DNA from 3 places in the Brevibacillus borstelensis genome. Region 1 is predicted to be linked to each of the others. Evidence: riboswitches for the same ligand, from Rfam matches in the RefSeq annotation. Region 1 holds a riboswitch; each other region holds the start of a gene.
What was found. Region 1 has a riboswitch for thiamine pyrophosphate ahead of thiC (phosphomethylpyrimidine synthase ThiC). Riboswitches for the same ligand answer to the same signal wherever they lie in the genome.

Region 1 (5,345 bases):
ATCACTTATCGGCTCGAACCGGCCGGCGCGTCCACAAAGCTGACCCTGACCCATGACCGTTGGCATGAGAATGATCTGTCATACGATAACAGCGCGAAGGCATGGTGGATGATCCTCAGCAGCACGAAGACACTGATCGAAACAGGTAGGCCGCTGGCATTTTAAAAGTCGGTTTCGCCGTCGGAAACAGTGCTGTAACCCAGCGCCGCAGTCGCTCCTTTAATAATAAAGACTTTCCGTCCACTGGCATTTTCGGCACATGCGGGAAAGCGGGGTCTCCAGAAAATCGTGATCACATGCTTTTTGGGCAGTCCCAAGCTGCGCGCGGAGTGCGGCTAAAGCCGACTCCAACCGCTTGATTTCAGCACGCAGCTGGCCGGGATCACGCAGTTTTCCCATATCGGCATCCCGCTTCATTTCCTGTCCGTCCCTTTGTACAGTTGTCCTCCCTGCTCGCGGAATTCCCTGGCTTTCTCTTGCAGCCCCTCGTCAATAGCCGCATGGACCGAAAGCTGGTTGTCTCGGGCGTAGGCGCGAATATCCTGGGTGATTTTCATGCTGCAAAATTTGGGGCCGCACATTGAGCAAAAATGGGCAGATTTTGCCCCTTCGGCAGGGAGAGTCTCGTCGTGATACTCGCGTGCCCGCTCAGGGTCAAGCGAGAGGTTGAACTGATCGTTCCAGCGGAATTCAAACCGCGCCTTGGAAAGCGCGTCGTCGCGAAGCTTGGCTCGCGGATGTCCTTTTGCCAGATCGGCGGCATGGGCGGCGATTTTGTAGGCGATCAGGCCGTTGCGCACGTCCTCCTTGTTTGGCAGGCCGAGATGTTCCTTCGGGGTGACGTAGCAGAGCATCGCGGTGCCAAACCAGCCGATCATCGCGGCGCCGATAGCGGACGTGATGTGATCGTAGCCGGGAGCGATATCGGTCGTGAGCGGGCCCAGCGTGTAGAATGGCGCTTCGTGGCAAAGCTCAAGCTGCTTATCCATATTCTCTTTGATCTGGTGCATCGGCACGTGTCCGGGACCTTCGATCATCACCTGCACATCATGCTTCCAGGCGATCTTGGTCAATTCCCCAAGCGTCTCCAATTCGGCGAACTGGGCTTCGTCGTTCGCATCGGCGATGGACCCCGGCCTCAGTCCGTCACCGAGCGAGACGGAAATGTCGTATGCCTTCAGGATTTCGCAAATCTCTTCAAAATGCGTGTACAGGAAGTTTTCCTGATGGTGGGCCAGGCACCAGGCCGCCATGATGGAGCCGCCGCGGGAGACGATTCCGGTCACCCGATTGGCGGTCAGCGGGATATAGCGGAGCAGCACCCCTGCGTGGATCGTAAAGTAATCCACTCCCTGCTCGGCCTGTTCGATCAACGTATCCCGGTAGATCTCCCAAGTCAGCTCCTCGGCTTTGCCATTTACTTTTTCCAGTGCCTGATAAATCGGGACAGTACCGATCGGCACGGGACTGTTGCGGATAATCCACTCCCGGGTCGTGTGAATGTGTTTTCCGGTGGAAAGGTCCATGATGGTGTCGGCTCCCCAGCGGGTGGCCCACATCATTTTTTCCACTTCTTCACCGATGGAGGAGGTGACCGCGGATGTGCCGATGTTTGCGTTTACCTTCACGTGAAAATGACGACCGATAATCATCGGCTCCAATTCCGGATGGTTGATGTTGGCCGGCAGGATCGCGCGGCCGCTGGCGATCTCGGCTCTGACGAATTCCGGCGAAACTCCTTCGCGGATGGCGACGAATTCCATTTCCGGCGTGATGATGCCGCGGCGGGCGTAGTGGAGCTGTGTGACGACGCTGCCTTTTTTGGCCCGAAGCGGCTTGCGGTCATTTCGGGGGAAAACAGGTACTGCTTCAAGCTGCTCGGCGCTTTTGAAGCCGTTATCGACAGGCTGCACCGGGCGTCCCGCGTAGGATTCCGTATCGTCTCTTTCAGCAATCCAGCTTTTCCGCAGGGAAGGCAGTCCTTTTTGAATGTCGGCAATGTAGTCGGACGCCGTATACTCGCCGCTGGTGTCATAGACGCGAATGGGCGGGTTGGGAATTTCTCCGTACAAGCCCTGGGAAGGCGAAAGCTGGATTTCCCGCATCGGGACGCGAAGATCAGGCCTGCTGCCGACCTGGTACACTTTGCGGCTGCCAGGGAAAGGCTGTACAGCCGTCAGGTTGAGGGAAGATGCGTGTGGAATGGACATGAAAAAAACCTCCTTGTCATGGTTGCACGCGGCATGAACCCTGATGGAGGCGGAAGAAGACGCGTCTGCATGACAAAAACAAAACGCCGCAAAAAAACTTGCGACGCCAGACGCGAGAGCAGACAGGAAAGGGACGCAAGCATACGCAGTCCTCTCCGGTCTATATAAACATTCCTCCGCTGGCATTACCCAGTTCAGGTTCAACGGTCGACGACAGAGTAGCCGTCCTCTCAGCCTGGTCATCCCCAAGCTCCCGTGCATCATTGTTTAGAAATAGTTTGTTGTTTCCACCATAGCATAACTACTTTTTCCCAATTGTTCAAGAGGTTTTGTCGCAGCAGGAGGAAAGACATCGTGCAAAGCTTTGTCCAGCTTGTACCATTGGTCCATTCCCACCGAGGAGAGAATCGCGTCTCCATCCTCTTGCTTATAAGAGTCGAGATGAAACTTCGGCCCCATCGTAAACGGCTTGAGATAATGCTCTCCTTCCCGCGTTTCCACGTACATCATATACGCGTAGTCTGAAACCTTGTTGGCCGTTTCATATTCAAACTGCAAAATGAACAGCGAATCAGCCGTTCCCCTTAATTGCTCCACTTTTTCGCTGCCGGAGATCCAATCAACGACGGCAATCTGCTCGGTTTTATCCGAGTACAGGGAGAGAAGCTCCGGTTGCGCTTTGATGGAGTCTTCCCGGTAGTGATGTACCCATATGGCTTTCCCTTTTCCTGAATGAAAAAGCGATTCCAGCGCCGCTCCCGGGTGGGGCGCTTGTTGCTGTGAACACCCGCAGACGAGTGCAGATAGACAAAGGATGACGAAACGGAGCACGTGAGTTCTGGAATTCACTGCCATGATACTGCCTCCCTAACCCCGGAGTTAACCCCCGTTTTTGATGTGATGCCGCAGCGACATGCTTCCCAAAGTACGAACCCTCTCAATATAGTAAACGAAAAAGAAGAGGGAAACGTTTCAAGACAAATCCAACCATCTATAGGATAATCAAATGATTTTTATATAAATAATTGAATTGAACTATTGGTTTGCCGCGGCTATCCTTACGGGTAAATCCCGGAAAGGAAGTTGAGAGCGATATGAATCCGCATGAAGTGAAGCAATGCTTCCCGATTATGAATGTCCCGATCTACGGGAAGCGGCTTGTATATTTGGACAACGCAGCCACTGCCCAAAAACCGGTTCAGGTGATTGAGGCGCTGGAAGCATTTTATCGGATGGCAAACGCCAACGTTCACAGGGGAGTCCACTACCTGGGGGCAAAGGCGACAGACATGTACGAGGCGGCGAGAGAAAAGGTCCGTGCTTTCATCCGCGCAAGCGAAGCGGCCGAGATTGTTTTTACCCGGGGGACGACGAGCGCCTTGAATCTGATCGCCAGCGGATACGGCCGTTTGGTCCTTTGCGAAGGCGACGAGATCGTCATTTCATTGGCCGAGCATCACAGCAACCTGATCCCTTGGCAGCAGGCGGCAAAAGCGGCCGGGGCAACACTGAAATTCATTCCCTTGCAGGAAGATGGGACGATAACGCCGGAAGCTGTCCGTTCAGTGGTGACCCCACGGACTAAAATCGCAGCACTCCACCATATATCCAACGTCTTGGGAGATGTAGTACCGCTCAGAGAGATCGCCGGCATCGTCCATGCACACGGAGGAGTTTTGGTTGTCGACGGTGCGCAGGGAGCGCCTCATTCACCAGTCGATGTGGGGCAGATGGACTGCGACTTTTACGTTTTCTCCGGTCACAAAATGTGCGGTCCTACAGGAATTGGAGTTTTGTACGGGAAGCGTCCATTGCTGGAGCAATTGGTACCTGTTGAGTATGGAGGAGAGATGGTTGAGTCGGTCGATGCCGAATGGGCGTCGTGGAAAGAGCTTCCGTACCGGCTGGAAGCGGGAACCCCTTTGATTGCGGGAGCGATTGGGCTGGGGGCTGCGATTGATTTCCTCGCTCAAATCGGCATGGAGAAGATCGAACGGCATGACCGCAGGCTGGTTGGCTACGCACTGGAGCGGTTGCAGGAGCTCAAAGAATGCAAAGTGCTGGGGCCGCTACGGCATCGCACGTCCATCCTGACGTTTCAACTGGGGGAGATCCATCCCCATGATCTGGCTACCGTGCTCGATGCAGAAGGGATCGCCATCCGTGCCGGTTACCACTGCGCGCAGCCGCTGGCGAAATGGTTTGGACAAGCGGCGACGGCACGGGCCAGCCTCTATCTCTACAACACCGAAGAAGACGTAGATGCGCTGATCCTGGGATTAAAGAAGGCGCAGGACTTGTTTCGCCGAAATAAATAAGACGGAGTGCCTAAAAAGATTCAGTGTCACGGATTTGGAGAGGCAAGCACGATGCTTAAAAAAGCACCATGAAGGAGGAAGGGCAGACATGCAAGTGTATAAAACAGTGACCATAGCCGGATCGGATTCCAGCGGAGGAGCGGGTATTCAGGCCGATCTCAAAACCTTTCAGGAGCTGGGGGTTTACGGGATGTCGGCCTTGACGACGATTGTCGCGCAAGATGAAAGCTGGGGCCATCATGTTTTTCCGGTTGAACCGGACACGGTAGCAGCGCAGCTACGAACGGCACTGGAGGTGATCGGAGCGGATGCTTGCAAGACAGGCATGCTAGGCTCTATCCGGGTCATCGAGCTTGTGGCCCAAGCAATCGCCGCGAGCGGCATTCAAACGATCGTTATCGATCCCGTCATGATTTGCAAAGGCGTCGATGAAGAACTGCACCCGGAAGTAAATGAGTGCCTCCGCGAAGTGCTGGTTCCGCTGGCGACCGTCGTGACGCCCAATCTGATCGAGGCGGCCAAGCTGAGCGGCATGGCACCGCTGCAATCTGTGGAAGAGATGAAGGAAGCGGCCAGACGCATTCACCGGCTCGGTCCGTCTTATGTGCTGGTAAAAGGGGGAGGGCGGCTGCCGGGAGACAATGCGATTGACCTATTGTATGACGGCAGCAGCTTTGACATTTTCGAAGTGGAAAAGATCCGCACGACAAATACGCACGGGGCGGGCTGCTCCTACTCTGCCGCAATCACCGCGGAATTGGCAAAGGGAAGGTCAGTGCCAGAGGCAGTTGCGACCGCAAAAGCGTTTATTACCGAG
Region 2 (5,345 bases), 650 kb from region 1:
ATCGGAGCAACCTTTTCCCGCAAACGATGCGTAAATGTCGACAAGTCCACTCACTCCCTTTTCGTGTTGCACCAGTCCACGAGGAACCGGGCAACTGTTTGTGCAAAGACAACCAACTGCTTCGGATCAACGGATTCATTCACAGCATGAGCATGACTCAGCTCACCCGGGCCAAAGATGACGGCTGGTATGCCGGCGTGGGCAAACCATCCTGCATCCGTGACCGAAGGAGACATGTTTACCACCGCCGGGCGTCCCGTTTGCTTTTCAAATGCAGCCTGCAGCTTGAGCAGGGCCGGATGCTCCTTGTCCAGCTCCAATGACGGAAAGATCTCTCCCCGCTCCTCGATCATGGAGCGGCCTCCCCAGCGAAAAACGGGCGGATGATCCCGCAGCCACGGATCAGCGGCGGCGGCTCTGCGGACATGGTCCTCTACTTCCCGTATGATATCCTCATGCGTCTCGTCCGGATAAAAGTGAACGGTAATCCAGAGTGCGCAGCGATCCGCGAGAAAAGCGGCATGGCGTCCGCCTTCGATGACGGCAGGATTGATCGTGCTCATGCCTGGCGGAAAACCGGGGTATGATTTCATCACGGCCCAGTGCCGCTCCAAATCTTGAAGCGAGGCGATCACCTTCATCATTTTCTCAATCGCAGATGCCCCGTGGACTTTACCGCCTGCGTGAATGATCCTGCTGCGCATCCCGTCATGGAGCGTAACCGGGCTTTCAATCGTAATCCAGCCAGTGATCACTCCGCCCTGGCCTTGCATCTGCAGATCGCTTGTGTCTACGACAAGCGCGTAATCGGCCGAGTAGCCGCGCTCAATCGCAGCAAGCGTGCCGGCTTCCCCAGCTTCTTCACCGATCACAGACTGAAAAGCGAGATCGCCTTTCAACTCTATGCCGTACTCATGCAGCACCTGCACCGCGAACAAGCTGGCAGCGAGCGCCCCTTTCATATCGGCGACGCCGCGCCCGTACCATCTGCCGTCCCACCCTTTGGTCAAGGCAAAAGGCGGATACGTCCAGCCGCTGTCGTCTCCGACCTCAGCTACGTCGATATGGCCGTTGATGATCAAGCTTTTGTAGTTTCTAAAGTCCGTTCCCTTCTTTACCCCCACGACGTTGTCATCGCCTGGAAAAACGGTCCAGCGGTCGACCTCGAAGCCGAGCGCTTGCAGCTTCTCTGCCACCAGCGTCTGCGCCTTGTCGCTGTTGCGGGCGGGAGGGCTTACCGTCGGCTGGGCGATCAGCTCGGAGAGAAGCGAAAACAGCTCCTCTCTACGCTCCTCAATCGCTGCTAGTACGTGCTCCACCTACTCGATCATCCCTTCAGTCGGACTGCTCGCCGATGCATACCGTTTTTTCGCGATCCGTCCGGCAAGGAAGCCTTTCCTTCCCGCTTCCACGCCCAGCTTCATCGCCTCCGCCATCAACACCGGATTGTCCGCCAGCGCGACCGCTGTATTGAGCAGGACACCGTCCGCTCCCAGCTCCATCGCCTTCGCACAGTCGGCGGGAGAACCGATGCCGGCGTCAACAATGACCGGTACTTTGGCATCCTCGATGATGAACCGCAGGTTATTCTCGTTGATAATGCCCTGACCCGATCCGATCGGAGAAGCTCCCGGCATGACAGCGTGAACGCCGGCCTCCTGCAGATGTTTGGCCAAAATCGGGTCGTCATTCGTATAGGTAAGCACGATAAAGCCTTCCTCTACCAAAATGCGGGAGGCTTCCAGCGTACCGATCGGATCTGGCAGCAGCGTTTTCGGATCGCCGATGACTTCCACCTTGATCATGTCGCACAAGCCGGATGCTTTCGCCAGGCGGGCAATTCGCACAGCCTCCTCAGCCGTATAGGCACCCGCCGTATTCGGAAGCAGCGTAAACTTTTTCAGATCCAATTTCTCCAGAAAATTCGGTTCATGCGGGTTTTCCAGATTTAGGCGGCGAATGGCAAAAGTCAGAATTTCTGCCTCTGATGCTGCCACCGCTTTGTCTTGTATGTCCAGATCAGGGAATTTTCCCGTCCCCAGAAGCAGCCGCGAACGAAATTCATACGGTCCGATTTTCAAAGTGTCCATCTTATTCATCCTCCACCGACAAAATGTACAATTTCAATCCGGTCCCCATCTGCGACCGGTGTCTCTTCATAACGGGTGCGATCCACAATCTCTCCGTTACGCTCCACGATCACGATCTTCTCCTGCAGTTGGTAGGACTGCAGCAGTTCACGGACAGTCGTGATTTCGGCAGCGAGCTCTACATTCTTGCCATTCAACTGTACCAGCATGTTCCCCCTCCTTCTTCGGCGCAGCATGTTCTGGCCGGTCCCAGAAAAAAAACGGCTTCATTTCGCCTGTGTCATGGAGAGAACAGACGGAAGAAGCCGTTTGAATACGGTGCATCAGGGGCAGACAGTAAAAAAACCATCCGCCTCGGATGGTTGTGGTTGTGCTTATCTGCATATGCCTAAATGTCGTTCCAAACCATTTGGAAACAGCATCGGCGTTCACGCTGATGAGCTGATACCTCTTCCTCCGCTGGCATGACCCAGGTCAGGTTCAACGGTCAGTAACGCATTCGTTACAATCTCAGCCGATTTTGCTCGACCCCCGTTTGGTATTGCGCGTGGATATTCAATTCGATTATTACAGTATCACTCTATTTCGGGTTTGTAAAGCTTTCCTTGTACAGAATCTCCAGTTCGACCAGGCAGCGCTCCGCCCATTTTGACGTTTTGCGCAGCTTTTCCATTTCCCTCTCCAAAGCGGCTTTGAGCGATTCCTTGTAGTCGGGCAAAGTGCCGTTGAACCGGATCACGCTCGCAGCCGGAACCATGATTTTTTCCAGGTAGGAGAGAGCCGGTCTTTGGTGAAACAAGGGAACGTCCACCTCAAGCGGATTGTGCAAATCGCCCTGCGTCGGGTATTTCGTAACAGCCATAATTTTGACCAGCAATTTATCGCCGTGATTTTCTACAACCTCTGTCAGATATTCTCCCGTCTTGTACCCGACCCGGACCAGATCTCCCGGAATCCATGCATTCATCTGACTCTCCTCCTTCGTTTCCCTAAGGGCGGTCGCAGCCTGATTGGACAGACTGACTGCGACTGCCACGGGTCATGTTTTACACCTCAAGCAAACCGCGCGCATGATCCAGCACGGCGTCCGCAGCCACCGTCGGAGCCCCTCCGCCCTGGGCCATCGCCGGGTTGCCGCCGCCCTTTCCATCGATCAACGGCAGCGTCTCCTTCAGCAGCTGGTTCATCGGAGCCGCCACCTGTCCACCCCGGGCAAAAACGAGCTGCAGCTTGTCCGTTGTTGTCGCCAAAAGCGCGATGACATGCTCATCCTGCGAGGTGAGCGTACGGGCAAGCTGCTGCAATTCCTGCATGCTTCTGCCCGTGAAAGAGGCCTGGACGACACGGGCGTTCCCCAGCTCGGCTGCTTCTTTCAAATACCTGGCTGCTTCATATGTCAACAGCTCTGTTTCTTTTTGCTGAAGCAAATCCTTCAAGGCCTCTTTTTCAGCCAGCAGACGCTGCAGCATATCGGCGATTTCCGCTTCGCTCGTCGTCATCATCCGGGTGAGGTCCTGCAGCAAGTGCTGCTTGCGCGTGTAGTCCGCGAGTGCCCGCCAGCCGCACAGAAATTGAATGCGTATATTGCCTCTGTGGCGTTCCCAACCGATGATTTTGATCGGACCGACTTCTCCCGTAGTTTTCGGGTGTGTCCCACCGCATGGATTGTAGTCGTAATCCGGGATGATGACGACCCGGATATTCTCGGATACCGTAGGCTGCTTGGTGAGCGGCAGCTGTTCCAGCTCTTCGGCCGTAACAAAACGAGCGTCGATCGGACGATTTTCCAGTACCACCTGGTTTGCCTGACGCTCCGCTTTTTCAATCAGCTCTGGCGTAAGCTCGCTCAGCGCAACATCAATCGTCACGTGATCGCGTCCGAGGTGGAAGGCTACTGTCTGGGCATCTGCGAGCTTGATGAACGTCGCGGACAGGATATGCTGTCCCGTATGCTGCTGCATATGGTCAAAACGCCGATCCCAATCGATCCTGCCCGTTACCCGCTGCGTATGTTCCGGAAGCGGCGCTTCGAGGCGATGCCTGATCTCCCCGTCGACTTCCTCTACGTCCGTGACGGCAACCCCTTCAATGGTTCCCGTATCACAAGGCTGTCCTCCGCCTGTCGGATAAAACGCCGTCTGGTTCAACACTACGTATGCTGTTCCGTCCGCTTCCACGCCGCGTTTGATCACATCTGCCTCAAACGTCTGCAAATCAACATCTTGATAGTACAACCTGTCGTTCATAGGTACCCCTTTCCAATCACCTGCAATAAACAGCCGATCCATCCATTTCCTCCCTGACTGGTTCCCTGTATAATGGGTCCTGGAGGTGTTACACTTGGCTAAAAAATTGTTCACGGTCGAACAGGCGAATCAACTGCTGCCATATGTACGCGAAGAGCTCTCCTTTTTGCAAGAAACGAAGCGCCTCTTTTATCAAACCTACCAAGAACTGCAGCAGGCCAAAAAGCGGCAGCCTCCCGATGAGCAAGAAGTCTTTACGCTGGAATGCCGCCTGGAGTTTATGGAGCTGGAGGCGCAGATGCATATCAACCAGCTCATAGAGAAAGGCATAGAGGTAAAGGACATCGACATCGGGCTGTTCGATTTCCCCGCTGTCATCGACGGAAAAGAAGTTCTCCTCTGCTGGAAGCAGGGAGAGCCAAGCATTGCGTATTATCACGGCATCACAGAAGGGTTTGCCGGTCGCAAACCAATCGAATAGGCTGCTTGCGATTCCCTTTTTTTGCTATTCCCTTACCAGCTTTGCCATTTTTTCCTCACGTTGAATACGCTCTTCGGGCGTCGCCAAATCGTATTTCTTTAAAAGGTGAAACAGCTCGTTCAAGGTTTCCTGAGAAAGCGTCTCCGTCAAAAGCCCGTTCAGCTACGCGGCCAGTGCCGGCGGCAAAAAAGGCGTTTGCTCGGCCAGCTTGTTGCGGACGTCTTCTGTACTATGATCCAGTCTGCACTCTCCCATGATCTCCCTCCTCGTTCTTTTTGATTCATCATACCATGTTTGGCGAGCAGAAAAAAAGCGTACAGGCTTACCGGACTGTACGCTTTCCTATGGTTATCGACGCTTTCTGACGCGGAAGTTCTCCTCGATCAGCAGCCAGTTTTGCGGGAAAGGCAGTCCCAGTCTCCAATAGCTGACGCCTCGCAGACCGAGCTCCTTGACCAGGTTGAACTTGGCCTGAATCGAACGGGCATCTTCAAACCAGACGCGATGACGCCTTCCTTGGTCATCTGT
Region 3 (5,345 bases), 2.6 Mb from region 1:
GCATCCAGAGGACTCAGGATGATTTGCTCATTGCCGGTTAGTCCCGACTTGATCTGGGAGGAAAGCTCATTTTCCATGCCGACCTCGACGTTTACCTTCTTGGCCGTGCCATTGTCGGCTACCCAGACAAATGTGCTGCCGTCCGCCTCCTGTTGAATCGCTTCGATCGGCACCTGCATGGCATTGTCGATTTTCTCCGTCAGGATATTGATGTCGACGTGAAACCCGGGCTTGAGAGCCGAGACGTCGCCATCAGGCTGGAGAGTGACTTTGACGCGTGTTTTTTCACCTTGCCCGGAGCTGTTTTGCGTGGTTACGGCAATCGGGGAGATTCGCACCACTTTGGCATTCAGCTTCTGCTTTCCAAGAGAGCTGCCCTCGATGACTGCCGATTGACCGAGCTTTATTTTGCTTACGTCGGACTCGCTGATATCGGCCTGGATGAGCAGGTTGTTCAGGTTCGCGAGTGTAAAGATCTCCGTTCCTTTGTTTACGTACTGGCCGTTGTCTGCAGCCAGGCTGATGACGGTGCCGTTTTCGGGAGCGACCAACACGCTTTGGGTGCGCTCCTTCTCCAGTTGCGCCTTCTCCACCTGAAGCTTGTTGATTTGCGCTTGCAGAGAAGCGAGCTCCTCTTTGCGCGGTCCCTTTTGCTTCAATGCCAGCTGCTGCTTGGAGACGTTCAGTGACGAGAGCGTAGAATCGAGCTGGCTTTTTGCCTTGTCCACCTCTTGCTGCGTAGTGGCCCCGGATGCGAACAGCTGCTGCAGCCGATCGTATTCCTTTTGAGCGGCATCGTGCTCGCGCTGGGCTTGGGCGACCCGTTCTTTTTCCTGTGCCAGCTCTTCCGGTTCATTTCCTGCTTGCGCTTTGGACAGATTCGCTCGTGCCAGTTCAATCTGTGCGTCCAGCTCCAGGAGTCGGCTCTCTACGTCAGAGGTGTCAATCTTCCCGATAACCTGCCCTTTTTTAACGAGATCGCCTTCTTTGACGGAGAATTCACGCAGCGTCCCGTTCACATTTGCGTACACCCTGTATTTATCCTCCACGACTACACTGCCGGAGGTCAGGATGCGGCTTTCCAGCGCAGATGTGGCTACTGTCCCGATCTGGACAGGCATGCCCATCGCCTGACCGGGACTCAAAAGATTTACGCTAACGGTTCCGATCACCAGTACGGCGGCGACGGACCCGATCATCCACCATCGTTTTTTCATGTCTTCTAATCCCCTTGCCAAATAATGTATACCTTCTTTACGAAACTGTTTTACGGGGGGCAAGTAAAAAAGTAACAAGGTAACCTTTTTGTTCATGGAATGTTCACAATTTCACAAAACCATGGGAGCAGGGAGAAGTGAAGGAAAAATGGGGCGCTGTCTTTGTCGAACCCTTGCCCGGCCGAAGCGATAAGATGTAGGGAGCATAGCAGGATTTCCAAGGGAGGGAGCTATGAACCAGACGCTTCGTTTTGACTACTCCCATGCGTGCAAATTTTTCGAGCAGACAGATTTAGACCAGCTAGCTCCTGAAGTATTGCGCTCGCACATACAGCTCCATCAGGGGACGGGAGCAGGGAGCGAGCTTCGCGGCTGGCTGGACTTGCCGATCAAATGCGAGAAAAGTGAACGGGAACGTATCGTCCAGGCAGCGACGAGAATCCAGGAGAATTCGGATGTGCTCTTGGTCATCGGCATTGGCGGGTCGTATCTTGGAGCCAAGGCAGCGCTGGAGATGCTCGGGCATCACTTCACCAATCTTCTGCCTGCGGGCAAACGACGGGTACCGGAGATTTATTTTGTCGGCAACAACATCAGTCCGGTCTACCTCGCTCATCTTCTGGAGCTGCTGGAGGGAAAAGAAGTCTCTTTGAATGTCATTTCCAAATCGGGAACGACAATGGAACCGGCTATCGCTTTTCGCCTGTTTCGGAGCTGGATGGAGAAAAAGTACGGACGACCAAAAGCCCGCAGCCGGATTTACGCTACGACAGACAGAGCGAAGGGAGCGCTCCGCCAGCTTGCCGAGAGCGAGGGGTATGAGACCTTTGTCATTCCCGAGGATGTGGGCGGACGCTTTTCGATTCTTACTCCCGTCGGTCTTTTGCCGATCGCTGTCGGCGGAATCGATATGGATGAGCTGATGCAAGGAGCGGCAGATGCCAGAGAGCGGTTTTTGTCGCCGGTGCTGGCAGACAATCCTTGCTACCAATATGCCGCTGTCCGCAATATTCTGTATCGAAGGGGCAAGCTGATTGAAGTGCTGGTCGGCTACGAACCCCGGTTCCGTTTTTTCGCGGAATGGTGGAAGCAGCTCTTTGCCGAGTCGGAAGGGAAGGACAACAAGGGGATTTTTCCTGTATCCGCAGAGTATTCAACCGATCTCCACTCCATCGGCCAATATCTGCAAAGCGGAACACGGCACTTGTTTGAAACCGTCTTGACCGTGCATAAATCTGACGTTGACGTCACCATCGGAGACGACCCGGCCAATCTGGACGGCTTGCAGTATCTCTCTGGAAAAGGGATGGATTTCGTCCGCCAAAAGGTGCTGCAGGGAGCGATGCTGGCCCACGTAGATGGGGGTGTTCCGAATCTCGTAGTGGAAATTCCCCGGCTGACAGCGTATCATTTTGGTGAGCTGGTGTATTTTTTTGAAAAAGCCTGTGCGATCAGCGGCTACCTCTTGGGGGTCAATCCGTTTGACCAGCCCGGGGTAGAGGCCTACAAAGCCAACATGTTTGCATTGCTCGGGCGGCCCGGCTTTGAAAAAATGAAAGAAGAATTGGAAGCGAGAATTCGTGGAGACGACTAAAACCTACCTGACTGTAGCCGAAACATCCGAGTATCTGGAATTGCCGGAGACGTTCATTCTGGAAAAAATCCGCGAAGGGCGAATCCGTGCCGTTCACAACGGGGAAGAGTATCTGATCAACAAGGAGCAGTTTCAGCATCATCTGGAACAGATCCGAAAGCTCCGGGAGTTTGAGGATGAACAGAAGCATGAGCCGATCCCGGAGAGCTACGACGTGAAGGACGAAGATTAAGTTCAGCCCTTGTCAGATTTGCGGCCAGAGGACTATACTGAAGAAGACAACTGATAGAATGAAAAGTAACTGGGGGAGTCCATCTTGCTGGGCTGAGAGGACGGAAGCGATGACCGTCGACCCTTTGCACCTGATCCAGATCATGCTGGCGCAGGGAAGTGGTTACAGGCGGATATTTTTTCGCCCGTTGATGCGTTGGATGCGTGTTGTGCCCACCTTTTCCTGCCGGAGAGGGTGGGCTTTTCCATTTGATAAGGAGAGGAAGCAGCATGACCGACTGTTTACTTGTTGGCGGAGGCATCATCGGACTCAGTCTCGCCTATGAATTGTCCTGTAGAGGAATGGCCGTGACTGTAGTGGAGCAAGGAGAATGGGGAGGCCAGGCTTCATCGGCAGCAGCGGGAATGCTGGCGCCGCTGAAGGAATTTTCGCAGCCAGGGCCGATGCTGGAGCTGGGCATGAAGTCGCTGGAGCTCTATCCGAAATGGGCAGAGGAGCTGGAAGCGAGGACAGGCATTGACGTGCAGGCGTGCAAATCCGGACTGCTGACAGTAGCTCTTACCGAGCCGGAGTCGGGCGCGTTGCTGGAAAAATACAAGTGGCAAAAGGCATCGGGCTATGCGGTTGAGTGGATGACAGGGGAAGAGATGCGGAGAGTCGAGCCGCTCTTGACCGAGCAGGCGATCGCGGGGATCTACTCGCCTGAAGAAGGGCACATCAACAACCGCATGCTGCTGAATGCTCTGGTAGCCGCTTGCAAAAAAATGGGAGCGACGCTTCTTTCCGGCTCTGTTGTAACCGGAATGGCAAAAGAAGGGGGCAGGATCGTCGGTGTAGAAACGACCACGGGGCCTCTGCGAGCCGGGCATACCGTGATCGCATCTGGCGCATGGGCCGGGATTATGGCCGAATGGCTCCATTTTGCTGTGCCCGTCAGACCGGTACGCGGGCAGGTGGCATCGGTATCGTCCAGCGGAATCCCTTTGCGTACCGTCATCTTCGGCACATCCGGGTACATCACGCCCAAGCTGGATGGGAAGATCGTCCTTGGAGCGACCGAGGATGAAGCGGGCTTTCAGCGGCATGTCACGCTGAGCGGTCTTGCGAAAGTATTGGACGGTGTGATGCCGTATGTGCCCGCTCTGCATTCAGCAGCCTTCCAGCAGGCGTGGGCAGGCTTGCGTCCCGCTACAGCAGACAGCATGCCGCTGCTTGGACCCGTACCGGGATGGCAGGGCGTTTCCATTGCGGGCGGCCACTTTCGGAACGGCATTTTGCTTTCTCCGGTCACAGCAAAGGTGATGGCGGATTATGTGGAGAGCGGACGCGAAGATGCGCTGCAACCCTTTTTGCCATCCCGGTTCCTCGGGTCGACAACAAACAGATAAGGCTCATGGGTACGGCCTGATCGGAAAATGGGCTGGTCCCCTCTGGAAAATAGACACCTCCCCATAGGCTGGCGTATATGGTAATAAAGAAACACCAGAGGGGAGGAGTCAAATAGATGGAGGAGTCTAAGAAGCAATTGTTTCATGTTGACACTGCCGCTGTCAGCATGATCAAGGATATCCGCCATACGGTCCAAAACGTTTGCCAGGAGCATGCCCGGCAAAAGGTTCGGATCGAAGCGCTGGATGGACAGATATACGAAGGAGAGATCGTAGACTGGGACAACGACCACGTCTATCTGGAAGTCGAAGAAGAGGTGGATGACGACGAGGCGGAGGAAGTAGACTGGGATGGCTATGAGCTGGATGTAGAGCAAGTGTCCTACAGTTCCCCGTACGACCCGGCCGATCCCAATATGCGTCCGCCCTTTACAGCGGTCAGCCCATTTGCGAGCGGAGGGCCGAACGCCCGTCCGTATCCCGGAGTCAGCCCGTATACAGCAGTCAGTCCATATGCAACGGGACCCAATTCCCGACCGCATCCGGGGGTTAGTCCATATACAGCAGTCAGTCCATATGCAACGGGGCCCAACGCCCGACCGTATCCAGGGGTTAGCCCGTATACGGCGGTAAGCCCGTATGAAACAGGGCCCAACAGTCGTCCTTATCCTGGCGTAAGTCCGTATACAGCAGTCAGTCCATTCGCGACGGGACCGAACGCCCGTCCGTATCCCGGAATGATGCCTTATTCTGAGGTCAGCCCCTACACAGCTGTTTCTCCGGAAAGTGTCACAAGACCATTCCCTTTTGTACAGTCCTTTGTACAGTCTTTCATACAGCCGCCTGTACAGCCTTATTGCATACCGTGCGTTCCCTTGGTGGCGCCATTAGAAAGACCGACACGGGTAAGTCCG

Region 2: another riboswitch for thiamine pyrophosphate. It lies ahead of thiS (sulfur carrier protein ThiS); the one in region 1 lies ahead of thiC (phosphomethylpyrimidine synthase ThiC).
Region 3: another riboswitch for thiamine pyrophosphate. It lies ahead of thiO (glycine oxidase ThiO); the one in region 1 lies ahead of thiC (phosphomethylpyrimidine synthase ThiC).

What each region holds. Positions count from the first base shown of each region.
Region 1 covers NZ_CP144922.1:2,240,539-2,245,883, forward strand. Annotated here, with positions in the region: gene V5G20_RS10360 (SRPBCC domain-containing protein) at 1-165, shown strand, start outside; gene V5G20_RS10365 (hypothetical protein) at 220-417, opposite strand; gene thiC (phosphomethylpyrimidine synthase ThiC) at 414-2,210, opposite strand; TPP riboswitch at 2,365-2,476, opposite strand; gene V5G20_RS10375 (hypothetical protein) at 2,478-3,065, opposite strand; gene V5G20_RS10380 (SufS family cysteine desulfurase) at 3,305-4,528, shown strand; gene pdxK (pyridoxine/pyridoxal/pyridoxamine kinase) at 4,617-5,345, shown strand, end outside.
Region 2 covers NZ_CP144922.1:2,889,873-2,895,217, reverse strand. Annotated here, with positions in the region: gene tenA (thiaminase II) at 1-44, opposite strand, end outside; gene V5G20_RS13695 (acetylornithine deacetylase) at 51-1,319, opposite strand; gene V5G20_RS13690 (thiazole synthase) at 1,320-2,090, opposite strand; gene thiS (sulfur carrier protein ThiS) at 2,096-2,299, opposite strand; TPP riboswitch at 2,525-2,635, opposite strand; gene V5G20_RS13680 (kinase-associated lipoprotein B) at 2,671-3,057, opposite strand; gene V5G20_RS13675 (alanyl-tRNA editing protein) at 3,137-4,378, opposite strand; gene V5G20_RS13670 (DUF2203 domain-containing protein) at 4,431-4,817, shown strand; gene V5G20_RS13660 (glycosyl hydrolase family 18 protein) at 5,166-5,345, opposite strand, start outside.
Region 3 covers NZ_CP144922.1:4,830,910-4,836,254, reverse strand. Annotated here, with positions in the region: gene V5G20_RS23230 (efflux RND transporter periplasmic adaptor subunit) at 1-1,217, opposite strand, end outside; gene V5G20_RS23225 (glucose-6-phosphate isomerase) at 1,450-2,811, shown strand; gene V5G20_RS23220 (excisionase family DNA-binding protein) at 2,798-3,043, shown strand; TPP riboswitch at 3,105-3,217, shown strand; gene thiO (glycine oxidase ThiO) at 3,313-4,431, shown strand; gene V5G20_RS23210 (hypothetical protein) at 4,548-5,345, shown strand, end outside.